Methanococcus voltae PS: one gene and its partner. The protein of the gene in region 2 binds, or shares a complex with, the protein of the main gene of each other region. Links are inferred from orthologs where the notes say so. Each region holds a gene or a part of one and is shown on either strand. Other genes may lie near its edges. The genes, in order: M2325_RS02255 and M2325_RS00370.

Region 1 (3,189 bases), 390 kb from region 2 along the record:
ATAAATGATTTAGACAATAACCCACTTAGAACTTTATCAAATAATTATAAAGACATGGAGAAATACGTTTTAAACGCAATGGATAATAATGATAGCGTAGGTGGGGTAGTAGAGTTAATAGTTTTAAATTTACCACAAGGAATCGGCGAACCATTATTTAATAAGCTAAATGCTAGAATTTCAGAAGCTTTAATGTCTATAAATGCCGTTAAAGGTGTTGAAATTGGACGAGGTTTTGAAGTATCTGAGCTTTATGGTAGCGAAAATAACGACGAATATTATTACAAATCTACTGAAAATAACGAAAACGATAATCAAATAAATTATAAGTCCAACAACTGTGGTGGCGTAATTGCAGGAATAAGCACAGGTACGCCCATTGTAGTTAGGGTGGCAATAAAACCAACTCCGTCCATATTCAAAGTACAGGATACTATAAATTTAAAGACTAAAACAAACGCAAAACTTAAAATAGAAGGTAGGCACGACCCTATTATAGTTCCTAGAGTCATACCTGTTTTAGAAAGTATGATTTCCATAGTACTCGTAGATTTGTTAAAAGAAGCTAACAAAATTTAATATTTATTCTTTTTAAATTTTTTTATTATCTTTTTTATTACTTATTATTTTATTTTTAATTTTTAATTTTTATTTCATAATAAATTTTTAGTTTAATTGATAAATTATATTATATAAATACTATGATTAATATAATTTATTATGAATATGAGGGGGATAGCAATGACTTATACATCAAGAAAATTAGAGGACATAAGGCATAGTATTAAAAAAGAAAAGGCTTCTATACTCAGAATTAGAGTTTTAAGGGTGGTTATAGGCATATTGATATTAATAATAGCTTATTTGTTGACTAACGATATAGGTATATATTCTTGGCTAGGTGCAATTTTCATAATTTTCATAATTTGGGCTTATATATCGAGTAAACTTTCGGAACGATGTAAAATGGTTGAACATCTTAAAAATCTGGAATTAATGCACATTGAAGAAAAAGAAGACGATTTGTTTCGAGAAGAGGGCGAGACTTCAGAACTAGCTCTAAAATCAGAAGAAAAAGAAGACGACGCTACAAAAGATGACGAAATAAAAAAAATAGAAGATATTGAAAACATTGAAAACATTGAAAACAATGGGGAAATTAAAGAAGAAAAAGAAGATATAGACATATTAAATTCTAAAAAAGAATAATTAATAGAATCTAACATACCTATTGATATTAAATTATAATATTAAATTATAAACATATATTTTTTTCACGTATCTATTTTATAAAATTGTTATTTATTAGTTTTCGACTTTAATAATTCCATTATTTCCATCAACGATAATTTTATCGCCATTTTTCAATTTGGATATATCAACATGGTCTACAAGCGGTATTTTACCTAAAATAGCGCCTGTAGCCACAATAGGCTCACAATCTTGGTTAACAATACCTTTAAGCAATCCTTTTTTTGCAAGTCCGTATATAACATATGAGCCCACAGTGCTACCTTTTCCAGTAGGGAATACAAATATTTTGTTTGCTATGCTTTTTCCGTATAATTCGTTCTCTTTATCGGTTACAATACCTTCTTCACTAACCCCTCCTAAAAAGGAAATAGGACTATTGGATATAATAATTTCTCCCTCCACATAGCCTTTTGAAATAATTCTACCTTTTAATTCTTCCAAATTATCACACACCTATATTTTATTAGTTTATTCTAATTTAAGTTTAGTTTTAAATTAATTTTAACTTACTCCTTTAACTCTTCTAACACCATTTCAACAGCATTTTCAAGCGAATTTTTAACTTCATCAGTTAATCCAACTTCTATATCGGGCATGGTAACTCTTTTAGCCTGACAACCAATGATTACGACTTCAATACCTGCTTCTTTAGCTTTTAATAAATAATCAGACAATGGCATGTCGTGAGCATCAAAATTATATTTATCGATTTTAGTCAAGTTTTTGATACCTAATTTTTTCAATGTTCCAGGTTCTAATTTAAAATCAATAATATCCACGACGATTATTTTTTCAACAGGGCAGTCTTTATCCATAATAGACATAAGATAGTAAGGTGCCCCCGTACCTGCATCAATTACCCCTACATCTTCGGGTAATTCCATATTTTCGAGTAAACTTATAACTTCGTAACCAAATCCATCATCGGCAAATAGCATATTACCACAGCCCATAACGAGTTTTTTAAATTTTAAAGAGTCTGGTATCATAATATCACTTAATTAGTCCATAATTTAATAAGTCCAATAATTTTAATCTTTAAATATATATAATTATGATTATAATATATGCAACATTTCATATAATAATAACTAATAATAACTAATAACAAGTAATAATACTTATTATTAACGAGAAATATACCTAAATGATTATATTGGAAATTTGGATTAGGAATTTAGAAGTTATCATATTCAAATATAGATTAAATACATGTAAAATTATTTAAATCGGTGAATTTATGGAAATAATACCAATTAAGGATATAGAAAGTTTCAACAACGTTATAAATTTGATAAAATTAAAAATAGACAATTATAATGGCACTATACGGCTAATTACGCATCACGACCCCGATGGACTTACATCAGGGGCAATATTAATCAACATGTTAATGAGAATTAACAAACAATTTCATATAACCGTGATAGAAAATTTAAACGATGAAAAAATCGAAGAATTTAAAAAGGAAGCAACCTGTAAAAATGACCAACTGTTTATATTTTCCGATATGGGAAGCGGACAGATTGATAAAATCTTAGATGCTAAGTTAAACGCTATTATTTTAGACCACCATCCCGTTAAAATAAAAAAATATATAATTGACCGGGAAAATAGCCAAAATAGCCAAAATAGCCAAAATAGCCAAATTTTACAGTTAAACCCCATACTAATGGGAGTAGATGGCTCAAGAGAGCTTTCAGGTAGCGGAACTTGTTATTTAGTAGCAAGAGCTTATGGTTTTTGTGATTTAGCACCTATTGCATTAATTGGAGCTATTGGAGATATGCAACACAAACCATTTTTGGGTTTAAATAAGTTCATACTAAATGAAGCAAGGCAAAATAGACATATAAAGATAATGAGGGATTTAATATTTAATTGCTTTAACATAGAAATCAGTAAAACAATTTATTACTCTACACAGCCTTATTT
Region 2 (3,240 bases):
GGTCGAGAACATCCCCTACAATTATCAATGCTGTTTTTGTAATTCCTTCATCTTTAACTTTTTGAGCTATATTTTCAAGATTTCCAATAATTTTTTTCTCATCTTCCCATGAAGCGTGATATACAACGCCTACCGCAGTATCTGCGGGATAACCGCCCTCTATTAATTCTTTGCATACTTTTTCAATCATACCTGTACCCAGGTATATTGCCATAGTTGCTTGATGTTTAGCCAATGATTTTAAGCTTTCTTCACTTGGTTTTGGAGTTCTACCAACTGGACGTGTTATAATGACGGTTTGTGAAACGTCTGGCAATGTTAATTCAGATTTTAAAGTAGCTGCTGCAGCAAATAATGAGGTTACACCAGGTATTATTTCTACATCGATATTTCGTTTTTCTAACTCATCAATTTGCTCTTTTATAGCACCATATAATGAAGGGTCCCCAGTATGTACTCTAACTACTTTTTTATTTTCTTTAATTCCATTTACAATTACATCTATAACTTCTTCTAAATTCATTGAAGCACTATTGTAGATTTGTGCTCCACTTGTATTATATGTTAAAACTTCTGGATTAACTAATGAGCCTGCATATATTATAATATCTGCGTTTTCAATTGCTTTAGCTCCTTTAACCGTTATTAATTCCTTATCTCCAGAACCTGCACCAACTATTGTTAATTTATTCATAAAAACACCTTTTAAACTATATATTATACTTGTATTTTATATCTTCATAGTATATTTTCATCTGTATTAGATTTTAATTTAAAATTATCTCTAATAAAAATAACCTAAGTTAATTAAACTAATCTTGTATTAAATTCAACATATTTATATTATTTATATGTATAAAAATATGGTATAAAAAGATTATAGATATAATTTTGATATTTTTAGCAATTTTTTAGCAAATAACTGGTTAATTGGTTATTGATTTAAATTATTGATTTAATCCTTTTCTAATCAATTCTTCGATAGAGCCGTATATTACTTCACTACTACAGAAGTTAGGTAAATATGTAGCTGCTTTTCCTGAATTTGTAGCTACGTACTTATAACCCATTTTTTCAATAGGTGCAACAACCATACACGTATCCACAACTAGTTTACCGCCTGCATCTTCTATAATTTTTGTATAACCCATTCTGTCAGCTATTGCTTTTGTATATATCGAAGTACAAACCCATAAGTCTGTTTTTAACTGTTTTTTCTCTTCAAGAAGAATGTCAACAATTGTTTTTATTTCACTCATGCCACTATGTGGGCAACCGATACATATTAAGTCTATTTTTTGGTCATTATTGAATTTTGAGAGCTCTTCTTCAATCATTTCATTTGTAATTGTAATTTCATCGTCAAATTTTAAATTACCCTTATCAAACTGATTATCATAAGTACAGATGGCTTCAGGGGTTATTCCATTAAAATGGTACAATGCAACACCACCACTCGCAGCTAATGCAGCCCCGAGTCCTTTTAAACACTCACTTTTGATATTTAATCCATCGTTTTTTTGCTTGTTGCTAAAATTAAAGTATGGTATGCCGTTTTTTACAATTCTTCCCACATATCTACCTATTAATCCATAAGAAGCCATGTTATTAATTTTATTGTCACATTTTAGACCAATTTTTTCAAAGTCCAAATCTAAATTAATTTTAAAATTAGGTGTTCTATTTTCGTCCAAATGATAGCCATAGTATGAAGTTTTACCCAATATTGCACTAGCTAATGCAGAGGGTCCCCCTTCTCGATTAGTATAAGCGCCAAGAACGGAATTTGAGTAGCATACTGCAGATGACTCCGCCCACGAGATATGGTCTCTAAATCTTGGTACATTTCCGGATAAGTATGGGGTACAGGTACAACCTAATTCAATCCCCATTTTTTCAAAATAATCTATGATTTCAATCTGTTTTTTTGCAAAATCTTCTGGAAATCCAATATTTTTGTAGTCTATTAAGTCCATACCTGCAGGATTTAAAGTTGTAGGTACTGAAACTTTTAAGCCACTAGCTGACATATCTCTTAAAAATTCTAATCCTTTTTCGCCGATAGTTTTATATGAAACTCCTGAAACCTGGGCTGATGTAACATCTATCAATTTTTCGGCTCCATAAATGTCCCCAAGAGATACAATTAAATTCATACACATTTCGAGAGTTTCTCCGTACTCTCCATTATATATTTTTTCTTCTTCAGTGGTTAAATACAAAATTACACCCTTAATCTTTTAGTAAATTTATAAACTTTTAATTTATTGATTCATTAAATTTTCATGTTATTAATTATACATTTGTATTATATTATAGTTATGTTATTAAGCACTTTTAAATATTATTTATACAAATATTTAGAGAAATTTGGAAAACTATTAAAGTATTATTGTAATGTATTATTGTAATGTATTATTACGTACTAAAATATAATATAAAATTAAAAAATAATCAAAAAATAATCCTAATTTAGAGAATTTTATTAGTTAATATCGATGATAATATGGTAAAAGTAAATTATAAAATAAATTCTGAAATTCCTGATAATTTAAAAAATAGAATAACTGCTAAACCAATACAAACTAATTATTTGTATAATGGCGATGATTTTATATTCGAAACACTTCACTCTCTACGAAGAGAGGTAAATGCAGGTACTTTATCACTAAAAGATGGGGATTTACTAGTTGTTAGTGAAAAATTTGTATCCACCAGTCAGGGTAATTTTGTAGATGAGAATAAATCTAAGCCAAAATTGGGTGCTTATTTTTGTTATTACTGGAGTAAATATATTTGGGGTTATATACTAGGTCCTTTATTAAAAACAAGACCTGACCGAGTATTAAACCTTAGAAAAATGCCTGAAAGAGAAACTTTAAAGCATAAGCAAGTTGTAATTGATAATGTAGGATTTATTTATGCCTTAAAACCTGCTTCTGAAGGAGGAATTGATTTAACAAATGTGCCCGGTACTTATGCTTCTTTATTACCTACTAACCCTAAAGAAACCATGGATAAGTTATACGATGCAATAAAAAAGGAATTTGATGTAGATTTAACAATTATGTTAATTGATACCGATGCAACATATAAGTTTTATAAGTGGTATGTAACTGCACTACCCTATGCTACTGAAGGTATAATCTCAGGAATTGGAGTTTTTGGCTATATTTTAGGTAAAATAGGGAATTTATTAAATTTAGGCGGATTATATGGCGCTACTCCATTGACAATAAC

Evidence for each region.
Region 1: the proteins of M2325_RS00370 (region 2) and M2325_RS02255 are in contact, whole or in part, in a crystal structure (PDB 7CNS), measured with the Thermococcus kodakarensis proteins. The link is inferred for Methanococcus voltae PS from one-to-one orthologs. Residues at the interface, in WP_011250200.1 of Thermococcus kodakarensis: Ile25, Ala28, Leu29, Ile32, Tyr33, Ala47, Gly48, Asn53, Ile54, Ala57, Glu60, Phe61, Leu62, Tyr99, Ser128, Glu129, Ser130, Asn145, Arg146, Glu147, Gly148, Gly149, Pro150, Ser151, Leu153, Tyr164, Leu201, Gly202, Asn203, Gly227; in WP_011250199.1 of Thermococcus kodakarensis: Arg6, Lys7, Ile8, Leu27, Gly28, Thr38, Arg58, Gly59, Lys60, Gly61, Ser62, Thr63, Val64, Ser66, Tyr67, Val68, Tyr70, Ala71, Lys74, Glu86, Ala87, Glu88, Thr89, Ile90, Ala92, Thr93, Ile96, Ile97.

Annotation. Positions count from the first base shown.
Region 1 is NZ_JANUCQ010000001.1:466,489-469,677, forward strand. Bases 1-2,844 are described here. They hold M2325_RS02255 (DUF126 domain-containing protein), read right to left. Parts: upstream 1,696-2,844; coding sequence 1,306-1,695; downstream 1-1,305. Other genes in these bases: aroC (chorismate synthase), read left to right, coding at 1-579; M2325_RS02250 (hypothetical protein), read left to right, coding at 742-1,209; frhD (coenzyme F420-reducing hydrogenase, FrhD protein), read right to left, coding at 1,761-2,243; recJ (RecJ family nuclease), read left to right, coding at 2,495-2,844. In the rest of the region: more of recJ, read left to right, coding at 2,845-3,189. UniProt on the Methanocaldococcus jannaschii protein: Component of a hydro-lyase that catalyzes the dehydration of mevalonate 5-phosphate (MVA5P) to form trans-anhydromevalonate 5-phosphate (tAHMP).
Region 2 is NZ_JANUCQ010000001.1:71,464-74,703, forward strand. What follows is about bases 86-2,980. They hold M2325_RS00370 (aconitase X catalytic domain-containing protein), read right to left. Parts: upstream 2,223-2,980; coding sequence 948-2,222; downstream 86-947. Other genes in these bases: cobM (precorrin-4 C(11)-methyltransferase), read right to left, coding at 86-694; M2325_RS00375 (coenzyme F420-0:L-glutamate ligase), read left to right, coding at 2,507-2,980. Also shown: more of cobM, read right to left, coding at 1-85; more of M2325_RS00375, read left to right, coding at 2,981-3,240. UniProt on the Methanocaldococcus jannaschii protein: Component of a hydro-lyase that catalyzes the dehydration of mevalonate 5-phosphate (MVA5P) to form trans-anhydromevalonate 5-phosphate (tAHMP).